Regions from separate parts of the Solibacillus sp. FSL K6-1523 genome, predicted to be linked through region 2. Evidence: a T-box and tRNA genes for the amino acid it is inferred to sense, from the RefSeq annotation. Region 2 holds a T-box; the other regions hold tRNA genes.

Region 1 (7,105 bases), 2.5 Mb from region 2:
CGGAAAGACCCCGTGGAGCTTTACTGTAGCCTGATATTGAATTTTGGTACAACTTGTACAGGATAGGTAGGAGCCAGAGATCTCGGAGCGCCAGCTTCGAAGGAGGCGTCAGTGGGATACTACCCTGGTTGTATTGAACTTCTAACCCATGCCCCTTAGCGGGGTAGGAGACAGTGTCAGGCGGACAGTTTGACTGGGGCGGTCGCCTCCTAAAGAGTAACGGAGGCGCCCAAAGGTTCCCTCAGAATGGTTGGAAATCATTCGTAGAGTGTAAAGGCATAAGGGAGCTTGACTGCGAGACCTACAAGTCGAGCAGGGTCGAAAGACGGGCTTAGTGATCCGGTGGTTCCGCATGGAAGGGCCATCGCTCAACGGATAAAAGCTACCCCGGGGATAACAGGCTTATCTCCCCCAAGAGTCCACATCGACGGGGAGGTTTGGCACCTCGATGTCGGCTCATCGCATCCTGGGGCTGTAGTCGGTCCCAAGGGTTGGGCTGTTCGCCCATTAAAGCGGTACGCGAGCTGGGTTCAGAACGTCGTGAGACAGTTCGGTCCCTATCCGTCGTGGGCGTAGGAAATTTGAGAGGAGCTGTCCTTAGTACGAGAGGACCGGGATGGACACACCGCTGGTGTACCAGTTGTTCTGCCAAGAGCATCGCTGGGTAGCTATGTGTGGACGGGATAAGTGCTGAAAGCATCTAAGCATGAAGCCCCCCTCAAGATGAGATTTCCCATTACGCAAGTAAGTAAGACCCCTGAAAGACGATCAGGTAGATAGGTTCGAGGTGGAAGTGTGGCGACATATGGAGCTGACGAATACTAATCGGTCGAGGACTTAACCACAATTTATTGCACAATTCAATGAAACGTTTATCCAGTTTTGAAAGAATAAAATTTATTTTTTCACTAAAAATCACTTGATTTTATTAGTGAAAATGATATAATAAATCTTGTCTTTTAAAATAGTCTAGTGATGATGGCAAAGAGGTCACACCCGTTCCCATACCGAACACGGAAGTTAAGCTCTTTAGCGCCGATGGTAGTTGGGGGCTTCCCCCTGTGAGAGTAGGACATCGCTAGGCATATTACCCAGGAGGATTAGCTCAGCTGGGAGAGCATCTGCCTTACAAGCAGAGGGTCGGCGGTTCGAGCCCGTCATCCTCCACCATTTCTAAAATGCCGGTGTAGCTCAGTTGGTAGAGCAACTGACTTGTAATCAGTAGGTCGAGGGTTCGACTCCTTTCGCCGGCACCATTAAGAGAGCCATTAGCTCAGTTGGTAGAGCATCTGACTTTTAATCAGAGGGTCGTAGGTTCGAATCCTGCATGGCTCACCAGTTTTATATATGTCTGCTGCGGGTGTGGCGGAACTGGCAGACGCACTAGACTTAGGATCTAGCGCCGCGAGGCGTGGGGGTTCGACTCCCTTCACCCGCACCATTAAATTAAATAACTTGTCAGAATAAAAATTCTTAAGCATATGCGGAAGTAGTTCAGTGGTAGAACACCACCTTGCCAAGGTGGGGGTCGCGAGTTCGAACCTCGTCTTCCGCTCCAACATATGCCGGGGTGGCGGAACTGGCAGACGCACAGGACTTAAAATCCTGCGGTGAGTGATCATCGTGCCGGTTCGATTCCGGCCCTCGGCACCATTTTCTTTTAAACAAATATTTATGCGCCCGTAGCTCAATTGGATAGAGCGTCTGACTACGGATCAGAAGGTTGTGGGTTCGACTCCTGCCGGGCGCGCCATATAATTTAAATGATATTTTTCGGAATGTAGCTCAGCTTGGTAGAGCACTTGGTTTGGGACCAAGGGGTCGTAGGTTCGAATCCTGTCATTCCGACCATTTTATGGGGCCTTAGCTCAGCTGGGAGAGCGCCTGCCTTGCACGCAGGAGGTCAGCGGTTCGATCCCGCTAGGCTCCACCAAAACAATTTTAACCATATAAAGATCCTGGCGGTGTAGCTCAGCTGGCTAGAGCATTCGGTTCATACCCGAAAGGTCGTGGGTTCGACTCCCTCCGCCGCCATCTTAAAGGACCTTTAGCTCAGTTGGTTAGAGCAGACGGCTCATAACCGTCCGGTCACAGGTTCGAGTCCTGTAAGGTCCACCAGTAAATTGAATGTAACATGGAGGTATACCCAAGTTCGGCTGAAGGGATCGGTCTTGAAAACCGACAGGCGGGTAACACCGCGCGGGGGTTCGAATCCCTCTACCTCCTCCATTTTTAAATATTGGTGTACAAAAGACTGAAAAAAATAGTATTATCGCGGGGTGGAGCAGTGGTAGCTCGTCGGGCTCATAACCCGAAGGTCACAGGTTCAAGTCCTGTCCCCGCAACCAAAATGGTCCCGTGGTGTAGCGGTTAACATGCCTGCCTGTCACGCAGGAGATCGCCGGTTCGATCCCGGTCGGGACCGCCATTATATATTTATGGAAAAGCATTATGGGTCAGTAGCTCAGTTGGTAGAGCATTAGATTGAAGCTCTAAGTGTCGGCGGTTCGATTCCGTCCTGACCCACCATAATTGCGGGTGTAGTTTAGTGGTAAAACCTCAGCCTTCCAAGCTGATGATGAGAGTTCGATTCTCTTCACCCGCTCCATTTATTTAAAGGGCCTATAGCTCAGCTGGTTAGAGCGCACGCCTGATAAGCGTGAGGTCGATGGTTCGAGTCCATTTAGGCCCACCATTAAAACATCATAATTATTCCGAAGTAGCTCAGTGGTAGAGCAACCGGCTGTTAACCGGTTGGTCGTAGGTTCGAGTCCTACCTTCGGAGCCATTTTTATTCTATGGGGAAGTACCCAAGTGGCTCAAGGGGCGCCCCTGCTAAGGGTGTAGATCGCGTAAGCGGTGCGAGGGTTCGAATCCCTCCTTCTCCGCCATAGAATTAGGCCCGTTGGTCAAGCGGTTAAGACACCGCCCTTTCACGGCGGTAACACGGGTTCGAATCCCGTACGGGTCATCATACATATTCAAAAAAATGCTAGATACGTTACATACGTGTTTAGCATTTTTTTAGATGTACACAGCATGCACAACAACTTGATGGTGAAGAACTGATCAATCTTTAATTTTAAAAGAAATAAGAAGATGAAGGTTATATTAGGCAAAGAACGAGATACACTTATAAGCAATATAATCGAATTTTTACAACAGTTGTGAGGTGAATTGCACATGCAGAAATTACTATTTGAAGCAACATGGGATAAAGCCCTTTCAGGCACAGATCGAGAGTTAATCAAGCAAATTTTCAACAAACACACGGTGCAACTAGACACAGTGAGTTGTTATTTGATTCGCAGTGCACGCAATCATCATAATCACTTCCTTGTCACGGTGTTGATTCACAATGAGACTGCAATCGAGCAAATATTTATAGAACGAGACGTCAGTTTACAAATGGAGTATGGGCAATATACGCAGAAATTTACCCAGCCTAAGCTTGTTATTCCAAGTCATATAAGTATGCCATGGACATTTATTTTCGAACATGTCGCCCAAAATACTGGCGAAGTTTTAACTATCACAATTCATTAAAAAAACGCGAATTTCGTAATTTTTCATACGAAATTCGCGTTTTTATTATTAGAAAGTAGATAATCCAGTGGCTTCTTGAATGTGATATATGAGCTTTTTCCAAAGCGCTTGATCTTCATATACTTCAAAATCTACTGTATATTGCCCTTCTTCATTGTTCCAGAGTTGATTAAAATAGTGTTCGATTTGTTGTGCAAATTCATGCGAACTCGGCATTTCTATATAGAGGTTACTTTCTAAGTTGTAATCAGCCAAATTCCGGCGTGTAAAGTTTGCCGATCCACCGATTAATGCTGCATGTTCTGCTGATTTCACATACAAAAATTTACTGTGGAATTGCTCCCCATTCGTGTCATAAAAGCGCACATCTATTTTATTTTTTCTAAGCTCAGCGGCAACTTGTCGGTTTGGAATTCCGTTTTTCTCCAGACCGAATGCATCTTTATTCGGATCAACAATAATTTGTACATTGGCCCCGCGATTTGCGGCTGCTTTTATTGCTTTTACAATGTCACGGTCCGAAATATAAAAGACGCCAATTCTCACATCACTACCGTGATCGGCCCCATTTAATAGCGCCAACATCGCCTTTTTAATTTTGCCTTCAGTCACTAGCTTCGTTTTGACATCAGAAGTTTTTGATAGGTATCTCCAATCAACATCAGCCAATTGCTTATTAGATAATGCAGCGACCGCTTGCTCGGATTGATACAGGTCTTGTAAAATTGCACCCGTTACAATGAAACCAATATTGGAATGATTGCTGCTTCCATCATGTGTCACATTGGCTGAAGTTAATAATGCTTCCTGTTCATTCATCACAACTTTGCGGTGATTGGCTTTGAAATTAAGTAAGTCTAAGTACGTGCCAACAGATGATTTGGCGCCATCAGGATTAAAGGCATTCGGTAAAAAGCCATTTTGTGATACAGGCCACCATTGTAGGTACGTACGCCAAATACTAGAGTATATCGGATTTGAGTCTTGCAGAGGCTTCATATTTGTGAAAATCACGGTAGCCCCGGCTTGCTCCAAATGTAAGAAGGTTTCAGGTGTTGCCGAGCCGTAAAGATTATTAATGGCATCGGTAATGATTGTGACATTTAATCCAGGGTTGGCTTCCATTGCCTGTAAAATATTATTTGTGATGTCAATTGCACGTGTTGGGTACTCACCCTTAGAACGGTCATACTCATCATTATATAGAAACATGTCGATTAATAATGTGTGCTCCGCTTCGTTAATAATGCGAATTGCTTCATCGTATAGTTGCTGTTCCATTACGCGCCCGTTCTTTTCATATGTAAGATCATAAACGAAGCGAACTTGGCTATCCTCATGGAACGCACCATCCATTGATATTCCTATTGGTAAAGGTTTAAATGAATGTATAGCTCCAACAATAAGTGGAATTAGTAAAAGAATCGTGAATATAATGAATCGTTTTTTTCGTAGCTTTTTCACAGTATCCCCCCATTTCAAATTAAGTAATAGCTAATAGTAGTAACGATTAATACTTACTACTAAAATACGTTTTACATCAAAAAAGGTTCCGTTATTTGTAAAAAAGGTTAAGTGCAATTGAAATGGAGGATTTCTAGGGAAACAAGTAAATAGACAAAGTAGCCATCTCCCTTCCTCTATTTTTCCATTCGGGGTAAAAATAATAGGTCCATTTTATCATTATCCGACAGAAGACTTCCACTTCAAGGAATGTGTAGGGCATAGCCCAATAAGTAAGTGGGAGATGAATGTCGGTAGGCGGTAGCCTAAAGTTTTTTCTTACACTTGCGAACGTATATTCTGTTTGATAGAATGTAAGAAATGGAGGTGAACCGATTGTTGACGTATAAAGCGTATAAATTCCGTCTCTATCCGACAAAGGAACAGACGACATTGATTAATAAAACAATAGGCTGTTGTCGCTACATTTTCAACCATTGTCTTGCTGAGTGGCAAGCCACATACAAGGAAACAGGTAAAGGCTTGTCGTATGGAAAATGCTCCGCGATGCTGCCAACATTAAAAAAACAAGAAAAAACAAGCTGGCTAAAAGAAGTAGATAGCATTGCCCTTCAAACAACAGTACGACATTTAGCGGATAGCTATGACCGTTTTTTCAAACAGCAAAACGAAGCACCGCGTTTTAAATCGAAGAAAAACCCCACACAAAGCTATACGACAAAAATGACGAATGATAATATCAAAATAATCAAAGGTCGCATCCAACTCCCGAAACTAGGTCATGTGAAATTCGCAAAATCCAAAGAAATTACCGGAAAAATCATGAGCGTAACCATTAGAAGAAGCCCCACAGGCAAGTATTTCATCGCAGTTTTAGTTGAAACGGACATCCAAGCCTACCCAAAAACAATGAAAAATGTCGGCATTGATGTTGGTCTCAAAGAATTCGCAAAGTTATCTGACGGTACAACCTATGCCAACCCTCAGTTTTTCCGTAAGCTAGAGGCAAAATTAGCAGAAGAACAACGCATTTTAGCCTGTAAAAAAGAGGGGGCCATCAAACGAAACTGTCCATTAGATGAAGCGAAAAACTATCAAAAACAGCGCATAAAAGTAGCAAAAATTCATGAGAAAATCTGCAATGCACGGCACGATTACTTACACAAAATATCCACTGAAATTGTCAAAAATCACGACATCATTGGAATTGAAGATTTGCGTGTTAGTAAGATGCAAAAGAATCCCCAACTTGCCAAGGTCATTAGTGATGCGAGCTGGTCAGAATTCGCGTATATGCTCGAGTACAAAGCACAATGGCACGGCAAACAGGTGATTCGAGTAGGTAAAACATTTGCCTCCAGCCAGCTCTGTTCACATTGTGGCTATCAACATAAAGACGTAAAGAATCTCGCTATCCGAACATGGACGTGTCCAAACTGTCATACGCAACATGACCGAGATCTTAACGCAAGCATCAATATTCTACAAGAAGCATTAAGGCTTCAAACCGTAGGGACTACGGGGCTAGCTCGGTGAATTCTCCATCTAATAGAGATTTCAGCCAAGAATCTCCCTTCTCTAAGCGATAGCGTAGGTGGGAGTAGTTCAATTGGTTATTATTGAGTACAAATAACTTGGCTCTATCTTTGTATGACGGCAGATTAACTAAGAAATGTATCAATTAATACCGTGCATTGTTAAATACGAAATTCTACTGACTTAATTCCGATGAATAGTATGAATAAAGATTTTGGAATATACTTGTAATTGTGTTGAGGAAATGGTCTCTGATAGATAACTAAAACTAAGAAAGTAGGTTTGAATATGCAAACGGTTTACATAAGTGAGGAAAAGCAAGTATATCCGATTATTTTTGAAATGAATTATGGTCAGTTGAGTAGTATAAATTGTTATTTGTATAAGCACGGATCTAAGCTTACATTGATCGATGCAGGGCTGGATATACCGGAATACCGTAATTTTTTTGAGGCGCAATTAGCTGCTTACGGGTTTCAAATTGGAGATATCGATCAAATTTTATTAACCCATCATCATGAGGATCACATTGGCTTAGTTAATTATATAATTCAACAAC
Region 2 (7,105 bases):
AACTTGCATCTCCCACTTAAAAATAAGGAGAAATCTAGTTATACGTAATAATTTTCAACTACATCTGCACAACGCTTACATAAAGTAGCGTGCGCATCTACTGCTCCAACTGTTTCAGAAATCGTCCAGCAACGTTCACATTTTTCACCGTCTGCTTTTTCAACGACAAGTGATGTTTTTTCTAAAGGTAGGCTGTTTGCAGGAGCATCTTCTTTGCTACCCGCCACGACAAACCCCGAAACGATTGACAGCTGTGCAAAATTAATTTTTGCATCATTTAATAGTTCAACTGTTTCGTTATCTGCATAAACAGAAATTTTCGCTTCTAATGATTTACCGATTGTTTTCGCATTACGTGCTTCTTCTAATGCTTTTAATACTTCGTTACGAACGGCAATTAATTTCGTCCATTTCGTGCGTAATTCAGTAAAGTTTGCTTTTTCATCCACTTCAGGGAAGTCTAGTAATTGAACTGATTGCACTTTACCTTCTACCTCTACATAACTCCATAACTCTTCCGTCGTGTGAGGAATAATTGGTGTTAATAATTTTAATAATGCCATTAACGTATCATACATAACCGTTTGCATTGCACGACGGTCTTTATTATCCGTACCCTCGATATACACAACGTCTTTTGCAATATCTAAGTAGAATGAAGAAAGCTCGATTGCAACAAAGTTATTCACTGTTGAAGAAACTGTCGAGAAGTCATAACGGTCATATGCGCCGCGAACCGCTTTTACAACATCTTGCAAACGCATATACATATATTGATCCATTTCACGTAAATCTTCGTATGCTACACGGTCTGTTGCAGCATTGAAGTCTGTTACGTTGCCGTGTAAGAAGCGTAGTGTATTACGTACTTTACGGTATGTTTCAGAAACTTGCTTTAACATATCCATTGAGATACGTACGTCCGCTGTATAATCGACTGATGCTACCCACATACGTAAAATATCCGCACCGTATTGATTCATTACTTTTAATGGATCGATTGTATTCCCAAGTGATTTCGACATTTTACGGCCTTCACCATCTAATACGAAACCGTGTGTTAATAAACCTTTGTACGGCGCATAACCATTAATCGCTACTGATGTGATTAATGATGAGTTGAACCAGCCACGGTGTTGGTCTGAACCTTCTAAGTACAGGTCAGCAGGATATTTCATACCACGCTCAACAAGTACACCTTGGTGTGATGAACCTGAATCGAACCATACGTCCATAATGTCATTTTCTTTCGTGAATTTACCGTTCGGGCTACCTGGATGTGTAAAGCCTTCTGGCAATAATTCATTTGCTTCTTTTTGGAACCAAATATTTGAACCGTGCTCACGGAATAATTTTGAAACATGCGCAATTGTTTCTGGTGTGATAATTGGCTCTTCGTTTTCCGCGTAGAAAATTGGAATCGGAACACCCCATGCACGTTGACGAGAAATTACCCAATCCCCGCGGTCACGGATCATGTTGTAAAGACGAGTTTCGCCCCATGCCGGTGTGAATTCAGTCTCTTTTACTGCACCTAATAATTCATCACGGAACATGTCCACCGATGCGAACCATTGTGGTGTTGCACGGTAAATAACTGGCTTTTTCGTACGCCAGTCATGTGGGTATGAGTGCTTAAATTTCGAAACGTTTAGCAATGCGCCTTCTTCTTTTAGCTTTTCAATGACAATCGGGTTTGCTTTTTCATAAAATAACCCTTCAAATCCTGGTGCTTCATCTGTATAGCAGCCACCATTATCTACTGGAGATAACACATCTAAGCCGTAACGATTTCCAATTTGGTAGTCGTCCTCACCGTGTCCAGGTGCTGTATGAACACATCCTGTACCTGCATCAGCTGTAACATGATCGCCTACCATTACTAATGAATCGCGCTTGTAAATTGGGTGTTCCGCAACAAGCATATCTAATTCTTGCCCTTTTACTTCTTGAACAATTTGCACATCTTCCCAACCAAAAGTAGTTGATAAAGTAGCAAGTAAGTCTTTAGCAACGATATATTTTGCACCATTTGCTTCTACAACAACATATGTGAATTCAGGATTTACTGAAATACCTAAATTCGCAGGAAGCGTCCAAGGAGTCGTCGTCCAAATCACAAATTTCGCATCTGCTGGCACGATATTTTTAGTATCTTTAATACCGAATGCTACATAAATTGAATACGATTCAACATCTTTATATTCAATTTCCGCTTCCGCTAAAGCCGATTCAGATGAAGGTGACCAATAAACTGGTTTTAAACCTTTGTAAATATAGCCCTTTTCTGCCATTTTACCGAATACTTCAATTTGACGTGCTTCAAATTCAGGTTTTAATGTAATATATGGGTTTTCGAAGTCACCGCGTACGCCTAAACGTTGGAATTGACCACTTTGGTTTGCAATTTGTTCATATGCATACTTTTCACAAAGCTCACGGAACTCAGCAACTGACATTTCTTTACGCTTAACACCTTTATTTGTTAAAGCTTGCTCGATTGGTAAACCATGTGTATCCCAACCAGGAATATAATCAACAAAATAACCTGTCATCGATTTTTGACGGTTAATCATATCTTTAATGACTTTATTTAATGCGTGACCTACGTGGATATCACCGTTTGCATATGGAGGGCCATCGTGTAATACGAAGTGCGGGCGACCTTCCGTGCGTTCTTTTACTAATTTGTTAATATCCATTTCATCCCACTGTGCTTGGATTTGTGGTTCTTTTGTCGGCAAGCCACCGCGCATCGGGAAATCTGTTTTTGGCATTAATAACGTGTCTTTATACTCTACCATTTCAAAAACCTCCTAAATAAATTAAATGTAAAATTTGAATCATCACCAATAAAAAAAGCCCCTCATCCCTCCGAAAAGGGACGAGGAGCATAACTCTCGTGGTACCACCCTAATTTTGCAATACTTGAATATTGCCTCATTAGACACTGTAACGTCGTGTAAAACGAAATAACCTACTAGAAATTTCGGCTATTTAGCTCGGGAGTGATTTTCCGTTTAACTTGTTTCGTTCGAGCTTTCACCATCCTCGAATCGCTTCCCCACAAATGTAAACATACTGTCTCCGTCTTTGCCTATAGTTGCAATTTGCATCTTACTAATTATTTTTTAGTATATGAAAAGGACTGTCAGAATGTCAAGTACAATTCATTAATACGTTAGTTTTCCTTCTTTTAGCACGTCATCTGAAGCATCTGGACGATTGTGATCTTGGATTTCTGTAAGATCTACATCATACTCCAGTAAATGATCCCAATCATCTGTATTTAATAAGTCGAGCTGCGCCTCAACAAGCATTTTAAAGCGATTGCGGAAAACTTTCGATTGTTTCTTTAATTCATCTATTTCAATTGTAACTTTACGCGCTTTTGTCATCGCATCATTCACAATACGATCTGCATTTTTTTCCGCTTCTCTTACAATTAACTTTGATTCTTTTTGAGAGTTACGACGGACTTCATCAGCAGCCTCTTGAGCTACGACGATTGATTTTTGCAATGTCTCTTCCAACGAACTAAAGTGGCTCATTTGCTCTGACATAGACTTCACTTGATCTTCTAATTCTTTCTTTTCACGTAAAAGAATCTCATAATCTTTAATAATTTGATCTAAAAATTCATTTACCTCGTCTTCTGCATAACCGCGGAATCCGCGAGTAAATTCTTTATTATGTATATCAAGAGGTGATAATGGCATATCGTTCGACTCTCCTTTGCACGAATGTAATCAATTGCGCCTTGGCGTAATTGCGTCTAGATTTTTTTCGAGCTTGCTCGAAAAGCTCCCCTTAAAATCTATGACATCCGCCGGGGGCTTTAACTTGATTCAGCTGAAGCAAGTTAATTCTCATTATAATGGTTTCTTCGTTGAATAACATCAAGTTTTCACAAATAATACTGGGAATTTATAGTTTTTGCTCTAAACGTCCTATTTGTAATCGTATTTTGTCTTTTTTTGTTCGTCCCTCTGTCATAATAATTTTCACTCTTCCAAAGCCCCGAGCAGAAATAATATCCCCTTCTTGTAATTCAAAAGAAGTTGTTTCTCTTACAGTCCAGTTCACTTTCACTTTACCCGAACCGATTAAATTTTGTGATTTTTGGCGTGATACATTGGCGACCGTTGCTAATACAACATCTAAACGCATTGAAGAAACGGTATGCGAACTTTCAATCCATTGCTCGTCATTTTGAAGTAAAGGTACAGTTGGCCCGATTTCCTCAATATGCACTTTCACTTTACCAATGCCCGTTAAACTTGCCCGAGCATAGTCCCCAATTTCTGTGGCCATCGCAAATTGCACCGTATTTTCAGCGAGACGAATATCGCCAAATTTACTCCGGTCTAATCCAATCGATAATAAAGCTCCTAGCACATCGGGATGTTTAATTTGAACAAATTTAGACGGATAATTGATTGTATAGCATGCAATTTGAAAATCTTCCTTCGCCGCTTGAAAATAAGAAGGTGCGATTAGCATTCGCTGTCTTTCGGCGTTGTCAAAAAGACCTTCCGTAAAAACGTGGATGTCTTCTGACTGCTGGATTATTGCCTCGACAATAAAGCGTTGCCTTGGATCAAGGAAATCCGTTAACTTCGGTGCATATCGGTCCTCCACTTCACGTTGCCAACCGATCACTTGCTCGATAAACGGCTGTTCATCTTTCCGAAAATGTTGTATTAAATGCTCCATAAAATCACCTTCCAATCGTAAATTATTTATATCAAAAAGAACCCCCCTACACTATTGCAGAGGGATTACATTTTAAAGTAAATATCCTAGTACGATAAATACACCGTTTTGGATAAACATAAGGGCAAATAATCCAACAATTGGAGAAATATCAATCATACCAATTGGTGGGATAAATTTACGGAAAAAGCCTAAATACGGTTCACACATTGTTTCAAGGAATTTCCCAACAGCTGACTCTTGCAATGCTGGTACCCAAGACATCAGTATGTAACCGATGAGCATAAATCGATACACGAGAAATGCTGTTTCTACAAGTGGATAAATCATAGTTTTTTATACCTCTCTACTTCAAAGATTGCTAATCAAACACTAAATTCGAAATTTCACCAGATACTTCTACATTTTCAGGTGTGCATAAGAAAATATCGGTTCCGATTCGTTGAATATCGCCACCTAAAGCATACACTGTCCCGCTTAAAAAATCGATTATTCGCTTCCCTTGATCACGGTCGATACGCTGTAAATTTACAACCGTTGCGCGTTTATTTTTTAATTGCTCAGCAATATCTTGCGCTTCTGCATAAACTCGCGGCTCTACTAATACGAGCTTCGAATTTTTGGAAGAGGTTGCAGCTTGCAAACTTACAACATTATTTGGTACTGCCACTTCATTATTCCGTATTTGCGGCTGGATTTTACGCTCTTTTTTCATGCGATTTTGGATAACCTGCTGTGGCATCTGTTCTTGCTTTGATGATGCAACAGGCTTAGGAGCAGGTTGTTGCTTTTGTGTCGCTTGACTTGGAGCTTGTTCATCTTCCATATCCTCTAAATAAAAGAATTTGTCGATAATATTTTTTATGCTCATCTTACTTCCTCCTTAGCCAACAAGAGCTGTTCCAATCCTCACAAACGTTGCACCTTCTTCAACTGCAATCTCATAGTCATTTGACATGCCCATCGACAGTTCTGTACACGGTACATTCGGTAAACGTAATTGTACAACTTCCTGTTGCAACTGTTTTAACTCACGGAAAACTTGGCGAATTACATGCTGATCTTCGGTAAAAGGCGCCATTGTCATTAATCCTACGACTTCAATTTTTGTAAACGATTGCATCTGCTTTATAAATTCTAAAGCTTGCTCTTTCGTTAATCCTTGCTTAGATTCCTCACCAGAAACATTCACTTGCACAAAACATTTCACAACATTTGTGGCACGCTTTTCAATTTCCTCAGCCAAGCTTAAGCGATCTAATGAATGCAAATAATCAATTTGTGCAATCACCTGTTTTACTTTACGCGTTTGTAATGAACCGATATAGTGCCACTCAACATCTGAATGAATCGCTTCTAGCTTTCGTGCCAGACCTTCTGGGCGATTTTCACCTAGATGCGTAAGCCCTGCTGCAATCGCTTCTTCTGTACGCGTTACATCCACTTCTTTTGTAACGGCAATAATTTTTACTTCTTGCATTTGATTTGTTCGAAGTTTTGCATTTTCTATTTGCTTTTGAATTAATTCTAATTTTTTCTCTATTTTCGTCACTTTTTTCCCAACTTTACAACAATAGTTTCTTTCATTGTAACAAGGGCTATCATAATTTTCAATGAATAGCGCGACCTATTCCTCGCTTGTTTTTACGAGAATAACATCTTTCCCGACTGTGAGTATATGACTAAATGAGACTTTCCTAGTACCCTCTTCCCCCTGAAATAGGTGATAAAACTTTTTGGGCGTAGCAATTATAAAGGCTAAAATGATTCCTTCCTTTTCACAAACTTCCGCATCTACAATATAGCCAATAAATTTCCCACTGGATGCCTCTATAATTTCCTTTTCCTGCACAGATGAAAAACGCATTATCCCATCCTTTCAATTCATTTAAATAATTAGAAAAACACAACTGGATCACATTAGACCGAGTTGTGTTTTTATCATGTGGATATACAATTCAAAATGGCATTGGTCACAAAGCCGTCAGCTACACTCGTATTGATTATCGATAATCACGCTTCATCATTTCAATCGCACTTTTCTCAATTCTGGAAATTTGTGCTTGTGAAATCCCTAGAGATTGTGCAATTTCTGTTTGCGTCTCCCCATAATAAAAGCGTTTTGTTACAATCATTTGTTGCCTTACATCTAATTTTTTTAAGCTTTCTTGTACGGAAATTGCCCCGACCCATTGATCTTCCGTCACTTGGTCTTTAATTTGATCAATCATATAAATGGCATCGCCACCATCTGAATAGATCGGCTCTTGCAAGGACATCGGATCTTGGATCGCATCTAACGCAAATAAAACGTCCTCCTTTTTCATCTCGATCGCCTTTGCAATTTGTTCAATCGTCGGCTCTACTAAAAATTCTGCAATAAAAGCTT
Region 3 (7,105 bases), 650 kb from region 2:
ATGAGTAGCGAAAGACGGGTGAGAATCCCGTCCACCGTATGACTAAGGTTTCCTGAGGAAGGCTCGTCCGCTCAGGGTTAGTCGGGACCTAAGCCGAGGCCGATAGGCGTAGGCGATGGACAACAGGTTGATATTCCTGTACCACCTCCTCACCGTTTGAGAAATGGGGGGACGCAGTAGGATAGGGTAAGCAGAGCGTTGGTTGTCTCTGTTCAAGCAGTAAGGCGTGTGTGTAGGCAAATCCGCACACTAATACGTTGAGCTGTGATGACGAGTCCGTATGGACGAAGTTCCTGATTTCACACTGCCAAGAAAAGCCTCTATCGAGGTGAGAGGTGCCCGTACCGCAAACCGACACAGGTAGTCGAGGAGAGAATCCTAAGGTGTGCGAGAGAACTCTCGTTAAGGAACTCGGCAAAATGACCCCGTAACTTCGGGAGAAGGGGTGCTCTTGAGCGTGCAAGCGCATGAGAGCCGCAGTGAATAGGCCCAGGCGACTGTTTAGCAAAAACACAGGTCTCTGCAAAACCGTAAGGTGAAGTATAGGGGCTGACGCCTGCCCGGTGCTGGAAGGTTAAGAGGAGTGGTTAGCGCAAGCGAAGCTACGAATTGAAGCCCCAGTAAACGGCGGCCGTAACTATAACGGTCCTAAGGTAGCGAAATTCCTTGTCGGGTAAGTTCCGACCCGCACGAAAGGCGTAACGATCTGGGCACTGTCTCAACGAGAGACTCGGTGAAATTATAGTACCTGTGAAGATGCAGGTTACCCGCGACAGGACGGAAAGACCCCGTGGAGCTTTACTGTAGCCTGATATTGAATTTTGGTACAACTTGTACAGGATAGGTAGGAGCCAGAGATCTCGGAGCGCCAGCTTCGAAGGAGGCGTCAGTGGGATACTACCCTGGTTGTATTGAACTTCTAACCCATGCCCCTTAGCGGGGTAGGAGACAGTGTCAGGCGGACAGTTTGACTGGGGCGGTCGCCTCCTAAAGAGTAACGGAGGCGCCCAAAGGTTCCCTCAGAATGGTTGGAAATCATTCGTAGAGTGTAAAGGCATAAGGGAGCTTGACTGCGAGACCTACAAGTCGAGCAGGGTCGAAAGACGGGCTTAGTGATCCGGTGGTTCCGCATGGAAGGGCCATCGCTCAACGGATAAAAGCTACCCCGGGGATAACAGGCTTATCTCCCCCAAGAGTCCACATCGACGGGGAGGTTTGGCACCTCGATGTCGGCTCATCGCATCCTGGGGCTGTAGTCGGTCCCAAGGGTTGGGCTGTTCGCCCATTAAAGCGGTACGCGAGCTGGGTTCAGAACGTCGTGAGACAGTTCGGTCCCTATCCGTCGTGGGCGTAGGAAATTTGAGAGGAGCTGTCCTTAGTACGAGAGGACCGGGATGGACACACCGCTGGTGTACCAGTTGTTCTGCCAAGAGCATCGCTGGGTAGCTATGTGTGGACGGGATAAGTGCTGAAAGCATCTAAGCATGAAGCCCCCCTCAAGATGAGATTTCCCATTACGCAAGTAAGTAAGACCCCTGAAAGACGATCAGGTAGATAGGTTCGAGGTGGAAGTGTGGCGACATATGGAGCTGACGAATACTAATCGGTCGAGGACTTAACCACAATTTATTGCACAATTTCAATGAAACGTTTATCCAGTTTTGAAAGAATAATCTTTCTAACCTTAGGGTTTCAAGACACAAGCTAGTCAAGGAAACAACTGAGCGAATGAAGGAGCTTACTTAAGTACGTGACTGATTGAGCGAAGGCGGTTGACGCAGGATAGCGCCGTGTATTGGAAGCCGAATAAGTGAAGTGATGATGGCAAAGAGGTCACACCCGTTCCCATACCGAACACGGAAGTTAAGCTCTTTAGCGCCGATGGTAGTTGGGGGCTTCCCCCTGTGAGAGTAGGACATCGCTTCGCAAATAATGGAGGATTAGCTCAGCTGGGAGAGCATCTGCCTTACAAGCAGAGGGTCGGCGGTTCGAGCCCGTCATCCTCCACCATTTCTAAACGCCGGTGTAGCTCAGTTGGTAGAGCAACTGACTTGTAATCAGTAGGTCGAGGGTTCGACTCCTTTCGCCGGCACCATTTAGAGAGCCATTAGCTCAGTTGGTAGAGCATCTGACTTTTAATCAGAGGGTCGTAGGTTCGAATCCTGCATGGCTCACCAGTTAATTTAATACATTGTCAGAATAAAAATTCTTAAGCATATGCGGAAGTAGTTCAGTGGTAGAACACCACCTTGCCAAGGTGGGGGTCGCGAGTTCGAACCTCGTCTTCCGCTCCAACATATGCCGGGGTGGCGGAACTGGCAGACGCACAGGACTTAAAATCCTGCGGTGAGTGATCATCGTGCCGGTTCGATTCCGGCCCTCGGCACCATTTTCTTTAAAAAAATAATTATGCGCCCGTAGCTCAATTGGATAGAGCGTCTGACTACGGATCAGAAGGTTGTGGGTTCGACTCCTGCCGGGCGCGCCATTATAAATTTAATTGACATGTTCGGAATGTAGCTCAGCTTGGTAGAGCACTTGGTTTGGGACCAAGGGGTCGTAGGTTCGAATCCTGTCATTCCGACCATTATTATATGGGGCCTTAGCTCAGCTGGGAGAGCGCCTGCCTTGCACGCAGGAGGTCAGCGGTTCGATCCCGCTAGGCTCCACCATATTTTACTTCGGAGGTATACCCAAGTTCGGCTGAAGGGATCGGTCTTGAAAACCGACAGGCGGGTAACACCGCGCGGGGGTTCGAATCCCTCTACCTCCTCCATTTTTTTAAAAGTAATAATTTTTAACAGAATAAAGTAATATTGTCGCGGGGTGGAGCAGTGGTAGCTCGTCGGGCTCATAACCCGAAGGTCACAGGTTCAAGTCCTGTCCCCGCAACCAAATGGTCCCGTGGTGTAGCGGTTAACATGCCTGCCTGTCACGCAGGAGATCGCCGGTTCGATCCCGGTCGGGACCGCCATTTTTTTATGGGTCAGTAGCTCAGTTGGTAGAGCATTAGATTGAAGCTCTAAGTGTCGGCGGTTCGATTCCGTCCTGACCCATCTTTTTTAAAAAATTGGGGCCTATAGCTCAGCTGGTTAGAGCGCACGCCTGATAAGCGTGAGGTCGATGGTTCGAGTCCATTTAGGCCCACCATATTTTTCCGAAGTAGCTCAGTGGTAGAGCAACCGGCTGTTAACCGGTTGGTCGTAGGTTCGAGTCCTACCTTCGGAGCCATGGCCCGTTGGTCAAGCGGTTAAGACACCGCCCTTTCACGGCGGTAACACGGGTTCGAATCCCGTACGGGTCATATAAAACATATTTATGTGGAAAAGCTATATATAAACTCAAATTATGAGTTTATATATAGCTTTTTTTGTTGTGATTAAACGTAAATGTTCGAAATGACGAAAATGCTCCGCCAATAGTGATTGATCTTGAATTTAGTAAATTTGCTGCGAAGATAAATACAATTTTAGATATTGGTATGTATGGAGATGAGGAAAATAGATATTAGTGTACTTGATGTATAAAAAAATCAGTGAGGGCTTTTAAATGTAGTCCTCACTGATTACAATTTTATTTTAATTTTAATATGCCATTGAAGTTGGTTTCGCGTTGACGGGAGCCGTCGCAATCGTGTTCAATCGTTTTAATCGTATTATTGTTTAGCTTTTGAAACTCAATGACACAGCGTTCACCAGCGATAGTTTCAGATAGCATCGCTTTTTTATTGGAGATCACGGTTGCGTAACCTTGCACAAATCCTGTGGCATAGCCATCATACGTTTCATATTCTACATAAAAATCCTTTTTAGAGGTAAAGGAAATCGTCAAATCACGAAGGCTTGAATCGGCTTCTCCACGTCCGTATTTATAATAATAGAAGTAGTTGCCATCCCAAGAGTTTTCTTTTGATACGGTTGACCAATCTTTACCGATTCGCAAGGAAGCATCCACTGTTTTGCGTGCAGCATTGGCTCTTACGTTTAGTGGGAGGTTGTCTAAATTTTCATAGCTACTTTCTGCATCTTCAGAAATATAAAAGTAGTTTTTGTTTTGTAAATTATGGAAAAATGCAACAACTTGTGCACGTGTTAAATTGTTTGAAGCACCGAAGTATTTTGCTAGATTAGTATACTCGTATTTTGGATTTTGTCCACTAGAAATACTGTGATCGAGCAGAAATTGAATGGATTGTTTTAACGTAGCATTGCCATCTGCTACATGAGTAATTGCTTGGGCTACGACACCACGGCTAACCGCACGCCCTCGAATATCGTTATCAAAATATCCATTTAGTGGGGTTTGATAGGCAGCGAGTGTATTGTAATAGTGATCTGAAGCGATTTCCCTTTTTGTGAATTTATTAAGTTCTTCTGAAACTGGTTCTAAATCAAAATAGGTAACTAAAATTTTGGCAAATTGCTGCTCAGTGACTGGTTGATTTGGGCGAAATGTTCCGTCTGGGTATCCACCAATAATGTCAAAATCATAGGCCCATTTAATCGCATCATATGCATAGTGATGTGTGGGTACATCTTTAAATAATGTTTTTGCAGCAGAACTCTTCGTATTAAATGAAAAACTCATAATGATTAGTAGTAAAGTAAAAAATAAATAATGCTGGCGCTTCATTACAGATCCTCCTTTAAAGTGATTGGTGCAAATTGGTTTTATTTTACTCTAACATGTTCCAATTATTCCCGCAATAAATGGCTAAGTTCATGACAATATCGCCTCAATTTGGTATAGTGAGTTAAATAAATGATTGAAGGAGTGACGGGTGGACGATGATTAACTAATCTTATTTTGAGTAATTGAAAATTTCTTTCAAACAAAAAATAGGATTAGTATGCCCAAATTCCAATAACTTTGTATAAAACCCATTTTGCTATGTGCTTTTTTGGTGTCTTTTTATACAAATTTGAACAGCAGCTAATCCTTCCAAATGAAAACTTTTGGGGGATTTTTTTTCTTCCCAAATTGCGGGGGTAACATATATGAGAGAATTATTGAAATTGCAGCATGGGATGATTGAGTTAGCCGATCGAATCCTTTTTGAAAATGTAAATGCGATGATTAAACAAGGTGAGGTCATTGGTATTATTGGGCGGAATGGGAGCGGGAAATCTACTTTATTAAATGTAATTGCAGGGGTGCAACCTTTTACGAATGGTCAGCAGAAATGGTTGCAACGGGATACTTCTGTTTATTTAGTGCAACAAGAAGAACAGCATTTTCAATCGGACGTAATAAGTGAGGTGGAATCTGTATTACTCGCAAAGTGGCAAGTGCCAGATATTTCATATGAGCAATTGAGTGGTGGAGAGCGATTGAAACGTCGGTTAGCGAAGGGATTTGCACAAAAGCCGCAAATTTTATTATTAGATGAGCCGACCAACCATTTAGATGTGGAAAGTATGCAAAGTTTAATCGATCAAATTAAAGCGTATTCGGGGACGATCATTGTTGTTTCGCACGACCGGTATTTCTTGGATGAGGTGACGACAAAAATATGGTCATTGGAACAGCAGCAATTTATCGAACAACAAGGCAATTACTCGCATTATATAGATGTTCGTGAACAGCGCCGCCTTACACAGCAACGTGCCTATGAGAAGCAGCAAAAGAAAGTTGATAAGCTGGAAAAACAAATGGACGCGCTCACCTCCTGGTCGCACAAGGCGCATCGTGATTCGACTAAGCAGGAATTTCCGAAAGAGTATTACCGGGTCAAAGCAAAGCGTATGGATGCCCAAGTGAAATCGAAGCGAAAAATGATTGAAAAGGAAATTGAGAAAAATAAAGTTGAGCAAGTGGCGAATGAGCAATCAGTTAATTTTACATTGCAGGCGAATAGTAAGGTAGGTAAACGATTTTTACAGGCGAAAAATGTGTCGAAGTATTTTGGAGAGCGGCGTCTTTTTGAACGGGTTAATTTCACGATTTTACATGGCGAACGTGTGGCATTAGTAGGCGGAAATGGAAGTGGGAAAACAACTTTATTAAATATGATTTTGGGGCGAGAGAATTATGATGGTGAGCTGTCGTTTTCTCCAACGACGAGCATCGGTTATTTAACGCAGGAAGTATTTGATTTGCCAGAGCATCAAACGCCTGCCATGCTTTTTCATCGTGATAATTTTGCAGACCGTGGACTTGTGCAAAATTTAATGCGGCATCTTGGCTTTCAAATGGAGCAGTGGGAGGAACCGATTGCCAATATGAGCATGGGGGAGCGCGTGAAATGTAAGCTCATGCAGTATATTTTAGAGAATCGGGATGTGTTAATTTTAGATGAGCCGACAAACCATTTAGATTTACCGTCACGTGAGCAGTTGGAGAAGACACTTGCGGAGTATAAAGGGACTTTGATTTTTGTTTCGCATGACCAATATTTTGTTGATAAATTGGCGGATATGCATTTAGTTATTCAAGATGGTGTGATTCAAAAGAAGGCGGTTGGTCAATCGAATACGCAAAAGGATACAAAGGAAGAGCAGCTATTGCAGCTAGAAACGGCACGTCAGGAAGTGTTAGGGAAGTTGAGTTTCATGACGACAAAAGATCCAAGCTATTCGGAGTTGGATGCGCAATTTTTAGAGCTGACAAAGCAAATTAATGTGCTTAAGAAAAAATGATTTTATGAGAGGGTGGAGATTTCCGCCTTCCTTTTTTAGTTGGTGAACTTTTTAAAAGGAAATTCCAAATTCTATCCAATATGTTATTCTAAATTTAGTGATAAATGTCGATATAAAGAGTAATGACGATTAATACATAAAGAAATTGAAGAGGGGCTGTTAATAAGATGAATCAATCTAAAAAGATACTTGCTGCAATGCTCGCAATTCCTGCGACGGTAATTGTTGCTGGGGAAGTGCAAGCGGCGGACGTAACATCCACGTTTGAAATTAAAAATAGCTTTGTTGGAACTATGAATGCAACGGAGAATACAAGTGAGAAGATAATTACTGCTACAACGAAAGATCAGTTGAAAAACGGTATTTTAGCTGAAATGGAGAAATTCACAGAAGGATTTACAGTTACTTATACAGCCTCAGATATTGCAACAGCTGAAAAAGATACGAGAGAAATCTTTGAAGGTTTG

What was found. The T-box of region 2 lies ahead of ileS (isoleucine--tRNA ligase). A T-box ahead of a tRNA ligase gene usually reads a tRNA of that ligase, here a tRNA-Ile.
Region 1: it has a tRNA-Ile gene. The T-box ahead of ileS (isoleucine--tRNA ligase) is inferred to sense a tRNA for this amino acid. The anticodon was not compared.
Region 3: it has a tRNA-Ile gene. The T-box ahead of ileS (isoleucine--tRNA ligase) is inferred to sense a tRNA for this amino acid. The anticodon was not compared.

The regions. Positions count from the first base shown of each region.
Region 1 is NZ_JBBOSU010000001.1:3,405,900-3,413,004, reverse strand. It holds rRNA gene MHI10_RS16570 (23S ribosomal RNA) at 1-845, shown strand, start outside; rRNA gene rrf (5S ribosomal RNA) at 969-1,084, shown strand; tRNA gene MHI10_RS16560 (tRNA-Val) at 1,095-1,170, shown strand; tRNA gene MHI10_RS16555 (tRNA-Thr) at 1,181-1,256, shown strand; tRNA gene MHI10_RS16550 (tRNA-Lys) at 1,263-1,338, shown strand; tRNA gene MHI10_RS16545 (tRNA-Leu) at 1,357-1,441, shown strand; tRNA gene MHI10_RS16540 (tRNA-Gly) at 1,484-1,558, shown strand; tRNA gene MHI10_RS16535 (tRNA-Leu) at 1,565-1,653, shown strand; tRNA gene MHI10_RS16530 (tRNA-Arg) at 1,677-1,753, shown strand; tRNA gene MHI10_RS16525 (tRNA-Pro) at 1,775-1,851, shown strand; tRNA gene MHI10_RS16520 (tRNA-Ala) at 1,858-1,933, shown strand; tRNA gene MHI10_RS16515 (tRNA-Met) at 1,961-2,034, shown strand; tRNA gene MHI10_RS16510 (tRNA-Ile) at 2,042-2,118, shown strand; tRNA gene MHI10_RS16505 (tRNA-Ser) at 2,137-2,229, shown strand; tRNA gene MHI10_RS16500 (tRNA-Met) at 2,274-2,348, shown strand; tRNA gene MHI10_RS16495 (tRNA-Asp) at 2,353-2,428, shown strand; tRNA gene MHI10_RS16490 (tRNA-Phe) at 2,454-2,529, shown strand; tRNA gene MHI10_RS16485 (tRNA-Gly) at 2,535-2,608, shown strand; tRNA gene MHI10_RS16480 (tRNA-Ile) at 2,619-2,695, shown strand; tRNA gene MHI10_RS16475 (tRNA-Asn) at 2,714-2,788, shown strand; tRNA gene MHI10_RS16470 (tRNA-Ser) at 2,801-2,891, shown strand; tRNA gene MHI10_RS16465 (tRNA-Glu) at 2,900-2,971, shown strand; gene MHI10_RS16460 (SLAP domain-containing protein) at 3,184-3,546, shown strand; gene MHI10_RS16455 (phospholipase D-like domain-containing protein) at 3,595-5,010, opposite strand; gene tnpB (IS200/IS605 family element RNA-guided endonuclease TnpB) at 5,371-6,546, shown strand; gene MHI10_RS16445 (MBL fold metallo-hydrolase) at 6,835-7,105, shown strand, end outside.
Region 2 is NZ_JBBOSU010000001.1:953,467-960,571, reverse strand. It holds gene ileS (isoleucine--tRNA ligase) at 39-2,804, opposite strand; T-box leader at 2,878-3,103, opposite strand; gene MHI10_RS04380 (DivIVA domain-containing protein) at 3,174-3,719, opposite strand; gene MHI10_RS04375 (YlmH family RNA-binding protein) at 3,928-4,716, opposite strand; gene MHI10_RS04370 (YggT family protein) at 4,789-5,046, opposite strand; gene MHI10_RS04365 (cell division protein SepF) at 5,078-5,587, opposite strand; gene MHI10_RS04360 (YggS family pyridoxal phosphate-dependent enzyme) at 5,600-6,268, opposite strand; gene MHI10_RS04355 (PRC-barrel domain-containing protein) at 6,344-6,583, opposite strand; gene sigG (RNA polymerase sporulation sigma factor SigG) at 6,720-7,105, opposite strand, start outside.
Region 3 is NZ_JBBOSU010000001.1:304,640-311,744, forward strand. It holds rRNA gene MHI10_RS01480 (23S ribosomal RNA) at 1-1,623, shown strand, start outside; rRNA gene rrf (5S ribosomal RNA) at 1,812-1,927, shown strand; tRNA gene MHI10_RS01490 (tRNA-Val) at 1,935-2,010, shown strand; tRNA gene MHI10_RS01495 (tRNA-Thr) at 2,020-2,095, shown strand; tRNA gene MHI10_RS01500 (tRNA-Lys) at 2,102-2,177, shown strand; tRNA gene MHI10_RS01505 (tRNA-Gly) at 2,220-2,294, shown strand; tRNA gene MHI10_RS01510 (tRNA-Leu) at 2,301-2,389, shown strand; tRNA gene MHI10_RS01515 (tRNA-Arg) at 2,412-2,488, shown strand; tRNA gene MHI10_RS01520 (tRNA-Pro) at 2,511-2,587, shown strand; tRNA gene MHI10_RS01525 (tRNA-Ala) at 2,597-2,672, shown strand; tRNA gene MHI10_RS01530 (tRNA-Ser) at 2,684-2,776, shown strand; tRNA gene MHI10_RS01535 (tRNA-Met) at 2,821-2,895, shown strand; tRNA gene MHI10_RS01540 (tRNA-Asp) at 2,899-2,974, shown strand; tRNA gene MHI10_RS01545 (tRNA-Phe) at 2,984-3,056, shown strand; tRNA gene MHI10_RS01550 (tRNA-Ile) at 3,074-3,150, shown strand; tRNA gene MHI10_RS01555 (tRNA-Asn) at 3,157-3,231, shown strand; tRNA gene MHI10_RS01560 (tRNA-Glu) at 3,233-3,304, shown strand; gene MHI10_RS01565 (S-layer homology domain-containing protein) at 3,574-4,632, opposite strand; gene abc-f (ribosomal protection-like ABC-F family protein) at 4,998-6,638, shown strand; gene MHI10_RS01575 (S-layer homology domain-containing protein) at 6,806-7,105, shown strand, end outside.